One region of the Suipraeoptans intestinalis genome, then DNA from elsewhere that is predicted to be linked to it. Evidence: a T-box and tRNA genes for the amino acid it is inferred to sense, from the RefSeq annotation. Region 1 holds a T-box; the other holds one or more tRNA genes.
The links. The T-box of region 1 lies ahead of proS (proline--tRNA ligase). A T-box ahead of a tRNA ligase gene usually reads a tRNA of that ligase, here a tRNA-Pro.

Region 1 (9,077 bases):
TGCAAAGGACTGTAGACGATCTTCAGTTCTTTTCCCATCCGGCAGATGGCATCCTGATGCAGGATCAGTTTTTTCAGTTCTGCCAGATAGCCGTCGTCGATCTCTTTTCCGATGGTGATATACAGGCCTTCCTTCGTAGCTTCCTGCAATTCCATCGTTTTCAATGTATCATAATCCCGAAGGGCGTTCACCTCATCCATGATTCCTTTGTCATGGGGCGGCGTGATCTGTGCTCCGTCCTCCCAGTACACCTTGTAGCCGTTGTACTCCGGCGGATTGTGGCTCGCCGTAATGTTGATGCCTGCAATACATCCCAGAGTTCTGACTGCATAGGACAGCTCCGGGGTGGGACGAAGAGATTCAAACACATAGGCCTTGATCCCGTTGGCCGCCAGACAAAGCGCTGCTTCCCGGGCAAATTCCGGAGACATTCTCCTGGAATCGTAGGCGATGGCCACTCCTTTCTCCTGCCCGTCTTTCTTCCTGATGTAGTTAGCCAGTCCCTGTGTTGCTTTCCTGACAGTATATACGTTGATCCGGTTGGTTCCTGCTCCTATGATCCCTCTTAATCCTGCCGTTCCAAACTCCAGTTCCTTATAGAAACGCTCCTGTATCTCTTTCTCATTTCCTTTCAGCTGCTGCAGCTCCTTTTTTGTCTCCTCATCAAAGCACGGCTGGCTCAGCCATTCTTCATACTGTTTCATCACTTCCATAGGCCACCTCCTTGTGGGTTCATTATATACCATCCTCTTTCTGTTGAAAAGATTCTTTTCTTTGAGCGGCAAGCTCCGTCAACTTTTCCCGGGAATTCCATTGCGGATGTTCCAACACCTGCTCCAGCATCCACTCCAGCGTTTCTCCCATCTCTTTCCCCGGCTGCATCCCCATCGCTATCAGATCTTTTCCCGAAACCGCCAGCTCTTTCAGGGATACACATTCTTCTTTTTGAATGATATCCTCGTAAATCTCCTGAACCCGCCGCAGATTCTCCAGCTTTTCTTCTCTCTTATAACTGCTCTGTGCCAGGGTATCCGCCATTCTGACCTTCAGGTAGTCCAAAAACAGATCTTTCCCGATCCGGTGCATTCCTTTCCTGACGGCAAGAGGCTCCGCCTTTATCCTATCATCATGAAAGCGGATCAGTTTCGTTACCTTCTGCCGGGTTTCATTGTCAAACTTCAGCCGCTTCAAAATATGTTCCGCCATTTTTTCACTGACGGCTCCATGTCCTTTGAAGTGCGCCACTCCGCTTTCATCCATGGTTTTTCTGGCTGGTTTTCCGATATCGTGCAGCAGCATGGTCAGACGCAGACTTTTTTCCGGCAAAATGTTCTCCATACTGTGTACGGTATGCAGCCCTACGCTGCAGTTGTGATGCGGCGTTTCCTGTTCGGTTTCCATCATCGCATCAAACTCCGGCAGGATAGCGCCTGTGATCCCCAGCTCATAGCCTTTCAGGATCATTTGCGGATTGGGCGACGTTACCAGCTTGACCAATTCTGCCTGGATCCGTTCTGCGCTGATCTCCCGGAGAGTTTCTGCCAGCTCCTTCATGGCAAAAGCCGTTTCCGCTTCCACCTGAAATCCCAGTTGCGCCGCAAACCGGATCCCTCTTAAAATGCGGAGCGCATCCTCTCTGAGGCGTTCCCTGGGGTTTCCCACGCACCGGATCCTGCCTTCTCTTAGATCCTGTATTCCCTGAAAACAATCCACCAGCCCTCTTGTGGGATTGTATGCCATCGCATTGATGGTAAAGTCTCTTCGGCGCAGGTCTTCCTTCAGGCTCTTGGTAAATTCCACATGGTCCGGATGGCGTCTGTCCGAATAGGTTCCGTCAATCCGGTAGGTGGTTACTTCAAAGCTCTCTTTTTGCAGCCGCACCGTCACCGTTCCGTGTTCGATACCGGTATCGATGGTTCTGGAAAACAACCCCTTTATCTCCTCCGGGGAGGCCGACGTGGTCACATCCCAGTCCTGCGGCCTTCTTTTCAGCAGCGTATCCCGCACGCAGCCTCCCACCGCATAGGCTTCATGCCCGCTTTCCTCCAGCCGGCTTATGATCTGCCTTACCTTCTCCGGTATGTCTATCTCCAGTTCTTTTACAGGCGTTTCTATCCGTTTTTCCTGCTCCATTTTTCCCTCCCCCATCTCCCCGGAAAGTCCCTTGTCCCTTTCCGTCCGACACCAGAAACTTTTCCTCTTAGCATACGGGGACGGAAGAGTCTTCCTGCTCCCCGTCCCCTCTTTTTGCAAGGTTCTTCCCCAGATTCCTGTTTGCCGAAACTGCCGGGCTCTCTCTTCTCCTGCCGGGCGATGCGCTTTGGCACCTTCGGTAATATCCGGCAAGCTTAATAGGATTTTCCCCAGTATGCCATATGCTTCGCCGGCTTGCCACACCAGATACAGGTATCTGAAATCATTTCTTCATCTTCGATCAGACATCTGGTGGAAGCTCCTCCGGTTACATATTTTACTTCTCCTTCACATTCCGGATCCCCACACCAGCATGCTTTTACAAATCCGCGGTTTGCCTTGAATTTTTCTTCCATCTCTTCCATGGTCACTGCTGTGTCAATATGGCTGTCCAAAAATTCTTTGGCGCGGTCATACATATCCTGCTGCTCCTGCTCCAGGATCTCCCGGAGTCTTACGCTTATGGCATCCAGAGAAACCACTTCCTTTTCCCTGTTGTCACGACGGACTACGATCACCTGATTGTTTTCGATATCCTTCGGTCCGATCTCGATCCTGGTGGGGATTCCCAGCATTTCCTGCTCGGAGAACTTCCATCCGGGGCTCTTCTCGGAATCGTCGATCTTCACCCGGTATCCTGCCTTCTTCAGCTCATCCAGCAGAGCGTAGGCTCTATCCAGAACCCCTTCCTTATGCTGTGCGATAGGGATAATACGGCATTCCACAGGTGCCACATGCGGCGGAAGCACCAGTCCGCTGTCGTCTCCGTGTACCATGATCAGCGCTCCGATACTTCTGGTGGACCATCCCCAGGAGGTCTCATACACACTGTGCAGCTCGTTGTTTTTGTCTACATATTTGATATTAAACGCATCCGGGAATCCGCTTCCGAAGAAATGACTGGTAGCGGACTGCAGCGCCTTTCCGTCATGCATCAGCGCTTCAATGGTGTAGGTATCCTGTGCTCCCGCAAATTTTTCGTGCTCCGCCTTTCTTCCTGAAACAAAAGGAATGGCAAGCGTATCACGATAACAATCCTCATACACTTTCAGCATCTGGATGGTCCGCTCCTCTGCCTCCTCATAAGTGGCGTGGATGGTATGGCCTTCCTGCCACAAAAACTCTCTGGAGCGCAGGAACGGTCTGGTGGTCTTTTCCCAGCGAAGCACTGAATTCCACTGGTTCCATACCTTCGGCAGATCCCTGTAGGACTGCACTGTTCTTGCCCACAGGTCGCAGAACAGCGTTTCTGAGGTCGGACGAATGCACAGTCTTTCCTGCAGCCTTTCCATTCCTCCATGTGTCACCCATGCAACCTCCGGAGCAAATCCATCTATGTGATCCGCTTCTTTTTCCAGCAGATTTTCCGGGATCAAAGTAGGAAGGTAAACGTTTTCTACTCCCGTTTCCTTAAATCTTCTGTCCAGATCCGCCTGGATCAGCTCCCAGATCGCATAACCGTTGGGCAGATAGTTCAGACAGCCCTTCACACTGGAATAATCGCAGAGCTCTGCCTCTCTCACCACATCTGTGTACCACTGCGCAAAGTTCTCGTCTCTGGACGTAATGCTTTGTACTAACTTCTTGTCTTTTGCCATAACTGTTCTCCTTTTCTGTTTGATATACGATAAGGAAACGCAAAACGCCGAATCCTGCGCTCCCCAAAGGGACCGAAGGACTCGGCGGTACCACCCTAATTAACTGCACTTTTGCAGCTCTCTCTGCTTGCCGTTAACGCCGGCATCTACGCTGCACTTTCATGCAGTGGCTCCAAGGCGGGTTCCAAAAGACTTCTGCGGGAGCCTCTCACCTATCTGACTCCCTCTCTGGCGCAGGTTTCTCCTGTACTGTTCCTCTTCATCGCCGTTTTTGATCATGCTTTATTCTAATAGGTGCCGTCTTGTTTGTCAAGCATTCTTCCCGCCTGTGGCTTTCCTGCGTTTTTCTATTTCCTCTCCGTTTTCTCTTTTTTTCCAGACAGACCCTTCTCTTTTCCGTCTTATTTTATTTTTCTATAATTGTGTATGGTTCATAGAAATTATCAATTTTCCTCCCTTTTTTGTTTCTGCTATACTATTTAGGCAAAATGCAATGTCTTAACAGTAAGAGGAGGACTATATGAAAAAAAGACAGCTCAGCCTGATACTGGCTGCTGCACTGACGGTAGGCTTATTATCTGCCTGTGCAGGAAAAAAAGAAGAGACTGCTTCTTCCGAAAAAGCAGAAAAAGTCACTTATGAAAGTGTCTCCACAGAGGATCTGGAGAACGCACTGAAAGAAGAGAACACCATCGTGCTGGACGCCCGTTCCCAGGATTCTTACAGCGGCTGGGCCTTAAACGGCGATGCACGCGGAGGACATATTCCGGGAGCCGACCTTTTTTCGGCCTTCTGGCTGACCTGTGACTATGACGACAAGGAAAACCTGGAGGGTCTGACCCGGAAGGAAGTTTTGAAAAAAGCTTTAAAAAACAAAGGCATCACCTCCGACAAGCAGGTGATCGTCTATGACACCAACGGAAAGGATGCCAAGGAAGTCTGCGATTACCTCGCAAAGCAGGGCATCAAACAGCTTTCCACCTATGACGCCAAACAGTGGCTGTCCGATGACTCCAAAGAAACCGAATCCTACCTCAACTACGATATGTATGTTCCAGCCAGCGTCGTAAATGAAATCGTTTCCGGCAACATACCCGAAGGCTTTACTGCCTCTGATAAGATCGTGGTGCTGGATGTCAGCTGGGGAAGTGAAAAAAAGAGCGGCTACCTGGATGGACATGTGCCCACTTCCGTGCACATCAACACCGACAGCTTTGAGCCGCCGAAGGTCTATGCCAATGACATCGAAGAATGGCGACTGGCCGATCCTGCCACCCTGGAGGCTCTTCTCCTGAAAAACGGGATCACAAAGGATTCCTGTGTCATCGTCACAGGTCCCGAACCCATGGCAGCCTGCCGTATGGCCGTAATCTGCAAATATATGGGAGTAGAGGATGTACAGGTGATGAGCGGCGGTCTGGTCACCTGGAGGGGCGAAGGCTACCAGCTGGAAAAGAAAGCCAACAAGCCGGAGGCAGAAAGTGACTTCGGCACGGAGGTTCCCGCCAATCCGCAATGGATCACCACCATCGAACAGGCGAAAGAAGGACTTCAGGATCCCGGCAGCATTCTGGTGGACAACCGTACCTGGGAAGAATACATCGGAAAAAGTTCCGGCTACGACTACTATGATGTTGCCGGAAGGATCGAGGGCGCCGTATTCGGCCATGCCGGAATCGGAAGCTCCAGCTCTGTCTATTACTATCGGAATATCGACAAGACTATGCGGACCTCTTCCGACATCCTGAAGCTTTGGGAAAAAGACGGGATCGATCCCCAGAAGCACCTGATGTTCATGTGCGGAAGCGGATGGCGGGCCGCTGAGATCCTGTGGGACGCCAAAGTCATGGGACTGGAAAATACGTCTCTTTACAGTGACGGCTGGATCGCATGGAGCAACGAAGGAAATCCCTACGTAACCGGAGATCCCACAAAATAAGACACCTGCTCCTAAACAAAATAAAAAAGCATCTCAAACCACACCGTCTTCTTGCTCCGGTTGTGGAATGGATGCTTTTTTTATTTTGCCGGTACATAGCCTGTAAAAAACTCTGTCAGTGCGTCCAGCGTCTTCATCAGCACCGGAAGCTCCTTCTCGTCCAGCCGTTCCAGGATTACTTTGGTCATCTGCCGGTGATAGTCCTCGTGGTGGAGGTAGGCTTTTCGCCCCTTCTCTGTCAGTCGCACATAGACGACACGTCTGTCCGTTTCACTTCTTTCCCGTTTTACGTATTTTTTCTTTACCAGACTGTTCATTGCCGTAGTCAGGGAGCCCACCGTGATGTTCAGCTTTTTGGCCACCATGGACATATTGCTGTCCTCCCCCAGCCCGATCGCCTCGATCACGTGCATATCGTTGTTGGTGATATCCCTGAATTCTTCCGTAATGATCGCCTTTTCCTCCAGTTCCCAGATTTCGTTGATCAGGTTTACCAACACCTCATTGATGGTCCTGTATGCATCCTCCATGAATAATATCCTCTCCTCCTGCAGCTTTTACCTCTCTTCGCAGTCTATAGTATACTCTCCCTTACACCAAAGAAGCAATCACTTCTTTTACCCCTTCCATTTTTTTCACCGACGCTACGTTTCCTCCGCAAAACAAAAGGCCTTCTTCTATGTCTCCCTCAGCGGCGCGGATCAACGCCTCGGTAATACAGTAAGGCGTACTTTTAGGATGGCAGCTTTTCAGACACCGGGTACAGCCGGCGGGCGGAATCCTTTCTGTTTTCAGCCTTTTCGTCAAGGTATTGGAGATGGCTCTTCCCGGCATTCCCACCGGACTTTTGATCAGCTCCACCTCTTCTTTCCCGGCCGTCACATACCTTTCCTTGTAGCGGGGATGTGCGTCACATTCCCAGGTGGCGATCAGCCTGGTGGCCACCTGTATTCCGTCTGCTCCCAGACGAAACGCTTCCTCTGCCTGACTTTTTTCTCCGATTCCCCCTGCCAGGATCACGGGAATAGGAACCTGGTAAGCATTTTCATAGCCCTTCGCCACTTTCATGATCTTTCGGATCTCCGTTTCGTATCCCACTGTCTGATAGAGGTCAAGCTGCTCCTTCTGAAATCCCAGGTGTCCTCCGGCCATAGGCCCTTCTATGATTAAAAGCTCCGGCATTCTGCGGTATTTCCTTCCCCAGTACTTCAGAAGGATTTCTGCCGATCTGGCTGTGGAGACGATCACCCCCAGACAGATCGGGGAGTCTTTTACATATCCCGGCAGATCCATGGGAAGCCCCGCACCGGATATGATCAGGTCTGCTGAAAGCTCTTTTGCCTTTTCCACAGATTCCCTGTAGCAGGACATGGCCGTCATAATATTAAAGCCGATCCAGCCTTTTCCTGCGATTTCCCTTGCCTTCCGGTATTCCCGCTCCATGGCAAGCAGATTGGCTTTTTGCGGCTCTTTCCGAAAGTTCTCCTCCCGGAATCCGATCTGTGCCGCCGATATGACGCCGATCCCTCCTTCTTTTGCCACAGCGCCCGCCAGACCTCCCAGACTGATGCCGATCCCCATTCCTCCCTGCAAAAAGGGACGTTCCACTCTTCGCCCTCTAATCTCCAGTTGCTTTGCCATAGTTTCTCCTACATCTTCCGAAATCTTTCATATCGTCTCTTTCTCAGTTCCTCTGCACTCAGCCTTTCCTGCCGATTAAAAAAGTCGTGCAGCTCTCTTCGCAGCACAGTCGTTACCGGCTCCATCGTTTTGGCAGTATAGGATTCCGGTTCCCGGATGATTTTTTCTACCGCTCCCATGGCATACAGATCTTTTGCCGTCAGCTTCATCATTTCGGCCGCTTCCTTTGCCCGGCTTCCATCCTTCCACAAAATACTGGCAAACCCTTCCGGGGACAGAATGGAGTAAACGGCGTTTTCCAGCATCCATACCTCGTCTGCCACTGCCATTCCCAGGGCCCCGCCGCTTCCGCCTTCTCCTATCACGATGGCTACCACCGGCACTTCCAGATCCGAAAACTCTGCCAGGTTCCTTGCAATCGCCTCTCCCTGACCTCTTTCTTCTGCAGAGGTCCCACAAAAGGCTCCCGGCGTATCCACCAGACAGACAATGGGCCGGCCGCACCGCTGTGCCTCCTTCGCCAGCCGCCTTACCTTTCGGTACCCTTCCGGCATGGGCATTCCGAAATTTCTTTCTACATTTTCCCTGGTAGTCCTGCCTTTTGCCTGAGCGATCACTGTGACCGGGCGCCCCAGAAAGCTTGCGATCCCGCCCAGGATCGCCCTGTCTTCTCCCGATTCCCGGTCTCCATGCAGTTCAAAAAAATCCGGAAACAGAGCATCGATGTAGTCCCTTGCCACCGGGCGGTCTTTTTTTCTGGACAGCTTTACCCTTGCCCAGGCGCCTTCCTTTTTTCTGCCCGTCGTTTCCTCTTTCCTGTCTGTTGTCCGTTCCCATCTCGCAAGAGCTTCCCTGCCGCTTCCTTGTCTGAAGTCCGCAAGATCTCCCTCTGCTTCTGATTCTCCTGTCGCTGTCCCGGCTGTGTTTTCTTCGCCCTCATATCCGGACCCCAAAACCTCTTTGACGGTGCCCTCCTCTGCCTTCCTGCCATGAAGCCGCAGGAGAAACCCAAGGGTCTCTCTCATCTCTTCTCTTTTGACGATTCCGTCCAGAAATCCCTTTTCCAGCAGAAATTCCGATTTCTGGAATCCTTCGGGAAATTTCCCCCCTATAGTCTGTTCTATGACTCTTGGCCCCGCAAACCCGATCCGTGCCCCGGGCTCTGCCAGGATCACATCTCCCAGCATGGCAAAGCTTGCCGTAACCCCTCCCATGGTGGGATCTGTCAGCACACTGACGTAGAGGTTTCCGGATTCCTTGTGTCGTTTAAACGCCGCTGCCGTCTTTGCCATCTGCATCAAAGAAACGATCCCTTCCTGCATCCTCGCTCCGCCGGAGCAGGTAAACAGTACTACCGGCAGTCCTTCTTTGGTGGCTCTTTCTGCCAGTCGGGTGATCCTTTCCCCCACTGCATAGCCCATACTGGCCATCAAAAACCGTCCGTCCAATGCTCCGACAGCCACCGGCTGTCCGCAAATTGATCCTTTTCCCGTGATCACCGCCTCTGTCAGTCCCGTTCTTTTTTGCAGCTCCTGCTTTTTTTCTTCATATCCGGGATACTCCAAAGGGTCCGACACCGGCAGTTCCTCTTTCCATTCTTCAAAACTGTCTTTGTCCAGTGTGATCTCCAGCCGCCTTTTCGCAGAGATATGAAAATAGCCCCGACATTTCGGGCAAATGTACTGCTGTTCTTTTACATCCTCCGT
Region 2 (9,077 bases), on a different contig from region 1:
AATGTGCCACCGAAACAAGCTCCGCTACCACCGCTTCTATATTCCCCTGAAAGTGTTCCGCAAAAACGCAAATTCCTTTCGCCATTTAATTTTTTCCTTTCTCAATCTCTATCCACTCTCGAATTTTTGCCGCCATCTCTTCCGGTGTTCCCTTTAACATAACAGCTTTCCTTGTCCGCTCAGGAGCAAAGGAATCCGCTACCAGAGTGGGAGATCCCTTGATCCCGATCTCCTCCTGCGCAAATCCCAGCTCCTCATTCGTGTACAGCTTCAACGGTTTCTCCTTTGCCTTACGCTTCGTGCGAAGCGTTGCAAGGCGCGGCTCATTGCATCCGAAGCATACCGTCATCAAAGCCGGAAGCTGCGCCTCCAAGGTCACCTCTTCTCCCTGACACTGTTTGATTCCCCGTATTCCTTCCTTCCCGTCATACTCTATGCCCGACACTTCTGAAATATGAGGGATCCCCAGATATTCCGCTACCATTGCACCCACCTGTCCTGTTGCTCCGTCACTGGACATCGCTCCTCCTAAAATAAGTTCGAACGTCCCATATTTCCTGATGGCTCTTGCAAGAGGCTTCGCTGTCGCCAGTGTGTCTGCTCCTCCAAAGCACCGGTCTGAAATCAGCACTCCCTCCTCACAGCCAAGCGCCATGGCATCCCGCAATGATTTTTCCGCTTCTGTCGGTCCCATGGTAAAGGCAACTACCTTCCCGCCTACCTGCTCTTTTAACAGCATGGCAGCTTCAATGGCATTCAGATCGGCAGGATTCAGCATTCCTTCCATGCTCGTGCGAACCAGCGCATGTGTTTCCGGATCTACCGATACGTTGTTGGAAACAGGAACCTGTTTTATCAGAACTGCTATATTCATATGTCTCTCCTATCTACTCTTGCAGTGTCTTTCACTTCTTATTGCTCTAACAGACGCTTAAACGCCCAGTTTTCCAATAGCGGCGTGGATTCGCCCACCATGATCAGTTTCGCAAGGTCTCTGCTTGCTGCAGGCGCTTCGATCACTCCATTTCCGCCATAGCCTGTTGCCAGCAGATAGCCTTCCACCGGCGTCTCGCCAAGGATCGGCCAGAAATCCTTTGGCTCCGCTCTGTAGGACAGCCAGGAAGATACCAATCCGCTGTCTACGATTCCGGGTACCTTCGCTTCCAGCTGGTCCAGAAGGAAATCAATGAAATACTCGTCCGTTCCTCCCGTTGCCGGCAGCTTATCCGGATCCCACTGTCCTGCGTGCATCGGATTGCTCAGATCCATTGAAAGGTGAGACTTACAGATGAAAATATTGTTTCCTGCCCGCAATGCATAAAATTCCGGGTATTTTAATACCGGGAAGGTATAATCCAGCTTCTTTCCCGGAGGGCAAAGGAAAAAGGCTTCTGCTTTTGTGTGCCAGATCGGTACGTCAACACCTGCCATTTCTCCGGTAAATTTGCTCCAGGGCCCTGTACAGTCTACTACCACATCAAAGGTATACTCGATTCCTTCGCTGGTTTTCAGTCCCTTGACCTTGTTGTCTTCTACCTTTATTTCCGTTACTTCCACACCTGTTTTTACGACGCCGCCGTTTGCCTGCAGTTTTTTTGCATAGGTGTTGGAGATCATGGTGCCGTCAAAATATCCGTCATCCTGGGTATAGCCTGCTCCCAGAATATTTTCCGTGGAAATATCCGGAAGGATTTCCTTGATCCGATCTTTATCGGTGATGTATTCCCCTGTATAGCCTGCCGCTTTTGCAAGAGCGATCCCCGTCTGAATGACCTTTTCCACTTCCTCATTGGTAGCTACCACCAGTGTCCCCGTTTTATCAAATCCTGCTGATCCCTTTTCTTCTGCCTCCATTTTCAGGTAAGACTCAAACCCATAGAGACGCACGTCCCAGTATCGGTTTTTCAAAGAATCGTCAAACAGGCATACTGTTCCGGCAGATTTTGCCGTAGAGGCTCCTCCCACTGTATTCTTCTCAAACACCGTAACTTCCGCCTGATCGTAAAGACTCAGATGATAACCCAGACAGGTTCCTGAAATTCCTCCGCCGATGATCCCAATTCTCTTTTTCTCCATTTGTGTGCCCTTCCTTTCTTTTTTATTTCTAACATGAGTTATTTCATGTTATCTACTTTTAATACGGTATGTAATAATACCTCGCAGCCTTTTTTCATCTCTTCTTTTTCTGTCCGCTCATATCTGGAATGGCTGATCCCGCCCTTGCTTGGTACAAAAATCATGCCTGTGGGAAATGCCTGTGCCATCGCCAGAGAATCATGAAATGCTCCGCTGGGAAGGATCGTGTAGCTATAGTCCATCTCCTTGGCCGCCTCCTCGATCTGTTTCCTCAGCCAGTCCTGCATTGGCTGCGGATCATGGTCCGAGATTTTCTGCACCCGAAATTCCAATCCGCTTTTTCGGCAGACTTCCTCCAGATATGCGAAAGCGTTTTTCTCTACCGCCTCCATGATTTCTCGTTCCTGATCCCGGATCTCCAGATGAAACCGGCAGTTTCCCGGGATCACATTGACAGAATTGGGAGAGACCTGTATGGTTCCCACCGTCGCTACGGTAAACTCCTTTCCGGTTTTCTTTACGATTTCAGGGATTTCTCCGATCAGCTCCGCCGCTGCTACCAGTGCATCTTTTCTGTCTCCCATGGCTGTACTTCCTGCATGGTTTGCCTCGCCGAAAATCTCCACCTCAAATCTTACTACTCCGGCGATAGAAGAAACGACTCCGATCGCTTTTTCTTCTCTGTCCAGCCTCGCTCCCTGCTCCACATGAAGCTCCAGAAAGCATTTAACATCCTTTGGCTCCTTCTTTGCTTTCCACACGTCTTCCATCCGGATCCCATAGCTCTTTTCCATCACTTCCTTCTGCCTGTTTCCGCATCCGTCCGCCTCTTCCTCTGACACCTCCAGCGGCTGTCCACAGATAGCGCTGCTTCCAAACAGTCCGCTTCCGAACCTTGCCCCTTCCTCATCTGTAAAAACGATTACTTCAATGGGATGATCGGGAATGTATCCTGCTTTTTTCATAGCCTCACATACCGCCAGGCCTCCCACGCAGCCGGCAGCGCCGTCATATCTGCCTCCATCGGGAACGGTATCCAGATGAGAGCCCAGCAGGATCGCCGGCAAAGCCGGATTCCTTCCTTCCATTCTGGCAATCAGATTCCCCGCTTCGTCTACCCGCGTGGAAATTCCGATTTCTGCAAACCATCCCGCAAACAGCCTTCTTCCTTCCTGATCCTCTTTTGAGTAGGCGATCCTGGAAAATGTGCCGTCCGGCTGTTTTCCACATTGATAAAGTTCCTCCAAATAAAACATGACTTTTTCTGCGTCAATGACCATTCTCTTTTCCTCCCTGTCAGGTTCCACAAGAACAGAAGGTTATTTTTGTGCAATTTATCCTATTATTCCCTTTTCTTTTTCTTTCCCCTGTGTATATTCGTCATTGTAGTTTATTTTTTAACAATTTTCATCGTCATTTCATGATAAAAAACAAAAACCATTTTATCTTTCTCAGATAAAATGGTTTTTGTTTTGCTCCCCGGCAGTACGAAGAAGCAGGCATCCTGCTCCTACCCCTTCTTTAATTTGTCTAGGATCTTACATGCCACAAGCCCGATTCGCACACTCAGCATTTCTCTTGCATCATCAAAGCGCATTCCTGTCATCATTCCGATTTTTTCGATCCGGTAAGCCACCGTCTTGTAGTGGATGTGCAGCTCCTGCGCCGTTTTCATCAGATTTTGATTATAATCCAGGTAGGTGGAAAGCGTCAGGATCCATTCCCTCTTTTGACTTTTATGATCCCTATACAGCTTCTGGAGAGTCTCCGGTATATATTCCTGTAATTCTTCCTCCTTCAACCCTGACAGCAGCTTCAGGATTCCCATGTCGGAAAACAACAGGATATCAGACTTCTCCTTTCCAAAGATGCTGCCTGCAATATCCAGGAATCCCAACGCATCCTCCGCTTCCCGGTAGCTATACTTCAAATTGACGATACCGTCTACTTTTTTCCCCACTCCCGCCTTGATCTCAAAGCCTTTTTTCTGCTCCCGCAGAAACTCTTTCAATTTTTCTATGGCAGCCTGCATGTCTTTTCTAAATTCACATTCATGCTTTTCCATTTCTTCCGTTTCTACTACGATGACCTTATCCAGGTCATTGGATATCACGGCTCCCGGGAACACCCTGCGGATTCTTTCTTTCAGAAGGTTTACATCATCCATCCGGACGTTGATGTCTTTTGGCTCCTTCCCTCTCTTATATTCCATCCCGAAAACAACGACCCGGTACATCCCTCCAAAGGACATGCCAAGCAGGCTTACATTTTTCTTCATATCCTCGATGAAGTGGATCTCTCCGTGCAAAATGTTATGCAAAATATCATTTTGATACTTTTTCTCCAGTTCCAGTACCGCATATCTTCTTGACAGTTCATATTGCAGAGCAGATACCGCACTGTCGATCGCAATATAATCCATGGCGTCCAGTTTTTCCCCGATCTCTGTCACCACCAGATACATCTGGATCCCAAACATCCTCTTCATGCGGACTACGTACTGGTCAACCGCTCTTCCTTCTCCATAAATGTATACACTTCTCTTCATGTACTGGTAGTTGGAGGCGATTTCAGGATCTACCTGGATCAGTTCTCCCGAAACCTCCAGATCAGTGGGAACGGTTTTTGTCTCTCCGATGCAAACCCCATTTTGATCATACACCCCCGTCGGATTGCTGATGAGCTTGCCCAGTACCGTCAGCAGCTTCACGATCCCGTCCTCTTCCGGTTTCAAAGACAGTACTAGCGCCTCGAAATTATCTCTGGTCGTCTTAAAATATTTCAGCCGTTTTACCTCGTCACTAAACAGCTCCCCCATGATCACTTCCATAATGTCCTTAAACGAAGTATCAAAATCCACAGACAGACAGGGAATCTCCCTGCGATTCGCATAAGCCTTGAACATTTCTACTTTTTCTTCTGCAAAGTCAATGTTCCGTCCTCGTTTCAGGATCACCGCACTGATCTTTTTTTGCTCCAGTTCCCGGATATAGCCTTCCATTTCCAACAGGCTGCAGGATTTGAAGGCATACAGTCCCGTCAGAAGCACTTCGCCGCCATTGATAAATTTGACAATATCCGGCGCTTCAATGATCGTCACTCCCCCGATCTCATTATCCAGATGATCTTCTCCGGCAATCACCCTCATTTTCCCCAAACCACTCTGCTCCATCAAATCTCTCACACGATATTTCATGCTTTATCCTCTCCTATCCTTCCACCTGGTCTGCAGTCGTCTTTTTGTCTGCTCCAAAACCCGCACAGCCTCTTTTGCGGGAATCTGTTTCAAAGTTTCTGCAAGCCCGGCAAAGCCGGTCATGGATGTTTGCCAGAGTTTCTTCTACCGGTAGGTTTCCGTCCTTGGCATCTAAGCTTTTCGGATCATATCTTTTTTAATCTCCGCCAGCGAATCTGCTCCGCACATTTCCATAGTATCCTTTAGTTCCCCGCCTATTTTCTCCACGTAAAGCTTCACCCCTTCTTCGCCGCCTCCGTATACCGCCGTTACAAAAGGCCGTGCCAGGATCACTCCGTCGGCGCCAAGAGCCAGCGCCTTAAATACATCCACGCCCGAGCGAATACCGCCGTCTACAAAGACGCGCATACTTCCCTCCACTGCCTCTACAATCTCTTCTAACACCTCCGCCGTAGCAGGACACTGATCCAGCACCCGTCCGCCGTGATTGGATACGATGATAGCCGATGCGCCTGCCTGCTTTGCTTTCAGTGCGCCCTTTCCTGTCATGATCCCTTTCACGATAAACGGAACAGAGGCGGCGTCCACAATTTCCCGCAGCTCCTCTACGGATTTTCTTCCTGCCGGAGGCACCATGTTTTTCAGGAAGGGAAGTCCTGCTGCATCTACGTCCATCGCAACCGCAAACGCGCCCGAATCCTGCACCTGCCGCATTTTCTCCCGAATGGTTTCCAGGTTCCACGGCTTTATGGTGGGGATCCCCAGTCCTTTCGCCTTTTTTACCGCCTCCGTTGCCGCTTTCATCACCTCTGCGTTCACGCCGTCTCCCGTCATTGCCACGATCCCTGCCTGCGCACAGGCGGATACGAGAACGTCATTGTAGGAAGCGTCATTGTATTTCTCTCCATAATGCAGGTTGACCGCGCCTACAGGACCTGCAAAAAAAGGATAGCGGAACTTACGTCCAAACATTTCAAATGTGGTATCCACTTCCTGTTTCTCTGTCAGGGTGTCCATCTGCACCCGAATTTCCTGCCACTTCTCATAATTACGGATGGCCGTATCTCCAACGCCTTTTGCCCCGGGTCCCGGTATCTGATTCCTGCAGGCTTTCCCGTTACACACCGGACAGGCTTTGCAGAATTTTCCAATTTCTCCCTGTGCTGCTTTTAGCATCTCTTCGTATGTCATTTGCCTTCCCTCTTTCTCTTGAAATTTATCTTGATCTGTTTTTTACAAAACAGCAAGTATCTTTCTCACTCTTTTTTGCTTTCTTCTTTCACGGTTCCCTTTCGCGGTTTTCTTTGCGGTTTTCTTTCTCCGTCCCTTTTTCTGTTTTCTATTTCGCACTTTTTGAAAGATAGCTTCCGTATGTGAACTGGCTTCATCTTACTCTGAAAAGCGGCGCAATGCAAGTCCGTTTCCCCTTACTACCTTTTTTCTCATCGACAGATCGCCGACAACTGAGTTGACAGCAAGTATGAGGTGTGATATTTTTATATCATAATGTGATAAATATACCACATTTTAGATTTATACGGATATCACTTACGGAAAAACAGATCATTGAAAAACATAAGAAAAAAGGAGGCATTTTTATGAGAAAAAGAATCAATCCAATTGGATTTTTATCTATTGTTTCATCTATTTCCATTCTTGGGATCTTCACTAAAAATCCCGGATGGTTCGGATTTTTGGGATTCTTGTTCTATTTACGGTACTTTTGGGTCATCCCCGATGAATCGTTTTGGAAAAACATTGAGAAATCAGCAACAATAGCTTTTTTGGTTCAGTTGTTCGCCCTCATTCCGACGCTGATGATCCTGGGTCTTTTCATAAAAAGAGAAAACTATATTCCCGAATCTTTCGGCATTTGCTTTTCCATAGCAGTTTTATGCTTTACATTATCTGTTACCATACTAGAGTGGAGAGAATTTAAAGGGATCAGTCATGATTAAAAACAGAATCAGAGAATATCGGGCAAAATACCACATGAGTCAGGAAGAGCTGGCTCAAAAAGTCGGCGTAAGAAGAGAAACCATAGGAAATCTGGAAAACGGAAGATATAATCCTTCCCTCGTATTGGCCTGGAATATCGCAAAACAGTTCCAGGTATCCATCGAAGAAATGTTTACAGTTGAGAATGATCTGTCATGAAATAAAAATAACGGAAACCCATATAGTATTGGATTTCCGCTGTTTGCTTTTATGAGCGTGCGGGGATTCGAACCCCGGACAACTTGATTAAAAGTCAAGTGCTCTACCGACTGAGCTACACGCCCGCAACTGGGCTAGTTGGATTCGAACCAACGAGTGCAGGAGTCAAAGTCCTGTGCCTTACCGCTTGGCGATAGCCCAATAAAAGAAAAAAGGGTGGGTAGTGGGACTCGAACCCACGATATCCAGAACCACAATCTGGCGCGCTAACCAACTGCACCATACCCACCATGTATCTACCTACCGGACTAAGACCGATGAAGTACCCAATATTAAGTTGTGTGGTTCCAACGAGCCTGGGGGGATTCGAACCCTCGACCTACGGCTTAGAAGGCCGTTGCTCTATCCAGCTGAGCTACAGACTCACAGGCCAAACAGAAACCGTCTAACCATTTTCCCGGGCATTTCTGCTCCAAGAAAAGCGGGTGATGGGAATCGAACCCACGTATCTAGCTTGGAAGGCTAGTGTTCTACCATTGAACTACACCCGCACACGATCGGGGTGACAGGATTTGAACCTGCGACCTCCTGGTCCCAAACCAGGCGCTCTAGCCAAGCTGAGCCACACCCCGACATTGTCGCACGATCGTCATCAGGCAATTTGCCGTGACACATTAGTCATTATATAGTACCAACTTTTAAATGTCAATCATTTTTTTCTTGAAATCTTCTGCTTTTTTATGATACAATGGTTCGGTATGAGAGGTGGATAATTTTGTAGTCCCCCTCCCTGAAAGGAAATGCAACATTTCCGCTGGAGATGTACCCAAGTGGCTGAAGGGTCCGGATTCGAAATCCGGTAGGTCGGCTTCGCCGGCGCGAGGGTTCAAATCCCTCCATCTCCGTCTATCCCAAAGCCTGCTGATGATTTTCCGTCATCGGCGGGCTTTTTATGTGCAGCCTTCCGGTCGCTCAAGATCGGATCAAAAAAACAGAAAATACTTAACCTGTAAGCATTTCCTGTTTCTCAAAAGCGGAGAGGGTGGGATTCGAACCCACGCGCCCTTGCGGACAAACGGTTTTCAAGACCGCCTCGTTATGACCACTTCGATACCCCTCCGTATCCTATTCTGCCGCGATCTGGCGACATGGTGTATTCTATCACACCTGGCAGGTTCCGTCAATATTTTTTCCCGCCTCCCATCTATCGTCTATCGTCCTGTTCATAGACTCCCGTTTATCATCTCCCTTTTATAACCTCCTGTCCCCTCTTTATGGACCAGGCACAAAGCCCGGTTTTCTTCCTTTGTGCCTGATCCTCTTTTTGCCTGCCTGATTTTTCTACTTCTATCATCCGATCCATTTGCCGTTTCCGTCAAATCGGTAGCTTGTCCCCGATACGGACAGCGCCACCCCGGCTGCCATCACTCCATTGCCTTTCAGATAATACCAGTTGCCTCCCGTATATAACCATCCTGTTCTCATGACACCGTTTCCTTCCAGGTAATACCAGGATCCTCCCGTATACAGCCACCCTGTTTTCATAACGCCGGTGCCTTCCAGGTAGTACCAGCTGCCACCTTCCCGAAGCCAGCCCGTTTTCATGGCTCCTGTCTCATCCAGATAATACCAGTTGCCTCCCGTGTGC

Region 2: it encodes a tRNA-Pro, which carries the amino acid that the T-box ahead of proS (proline--tRNA ligase) is inferred to sense. The anticodon was not compared.

Annotation. Positions count from the first base shown of each region.
Region 1 is NZ_JAXFXH010000011.1:2,037-11,113, forward strand. It holds gene SOW26_RS03405 (phospho-sugar mutase) at 1-713, opposite strand, end outside; gene SOW26_RS03410 (CCA tRNA nucleotidyltransferase) at 736-2,094, opposite strand; gene proS (proline--tRNA ligase) at 2,349-3,791, opposite strand; T-box leader at 3,856-4,063, opposite strand; gene SOW26_RS03420 (rhodanese-like domain-containing protein) at 4,312-5,730, shown strand; gene SOW26_RS03425 (MarR family winged helix-turn-helix transcriptional regulator) at 5,811-6,260, opposite strand; gene SOW26_RS03430 (NAD(P)H-dependent flavin oxidoreductase) at 6,322-7,371, opposite strand; gene SOW26_RS03435 (acetyl-CoA carboxylase carboxyltransferase subunit alpha) at 7,380-9,077, opposite strand, start outside.
Region 2 is NZ_JAXFXH010000025.1:97,547-106,623, forward strand. It holds gene SOW26_RS08785 (electron transfer flavoprotein subunit alpha/FixB family protein) at 1-85, opposite strand, end outside; gene SOW26_RS08790 (electron transfer flavoprotein subunit beta/FixA family protein) at 86-874, opposite strand; gene SOW26_RS08795 (NAD(P)/FAD-dependent oxidoreductase) at 913-2,076, opposite strand; gene SOW26_RS08800 (Zn-dependent hydrolase) at 2,115-3,356, opposite strand; gene SOW26_RS08805 (PucR family transcriptional regulator) at 3,587-5,272, opposite strand; gene SOW26_RS08810 (alpha-hydroxy-acid oxidizing protein) at 5,444-6,463, opposite strand; gene SOW26_RS08815 (DUF3796 domain-containing protein) at 6,871-7,230, shown strand; gene SOW26_RS08820 (helix-turn-helix transcriptional regulator) at 7,223-7,429, shown strand; tRNA gene SOW26_RS08825 (tRNA-Lys) at 7,482-7,554, opposite strand; tRNA gene SOW26_RS08830 (tRNA-Gln) at 7,559-7,630, opposite strand; tRNA gene SOW26_RS08835 (tRNA-His) at 7,645-7,718, opposite strand; tRNA gene SOW26_RS08840 (tRNA-Arg) at 7,781-7,854, opposite strand; tRNA gene SOW26_RS08845 (tRNA-Gly) at 7,910-7,980, opposite strand; tRNA gene SOW26_RS08850 (tRNA-Pro) at 7,987-8,061, opposite strand; tRNA gene SOW26_RS08855 (tRNA-Ser) at 8,246-8,334, shown strand; tRNA gene SOW26_RS08860 (tRNA-Ser) at 8,464-8,549, opposite strand; gene SOW26_RS08865 (N-acetylmuramoyl-L-alanine amidase family protein) at 8,780-9,077, opposite strand, start outside.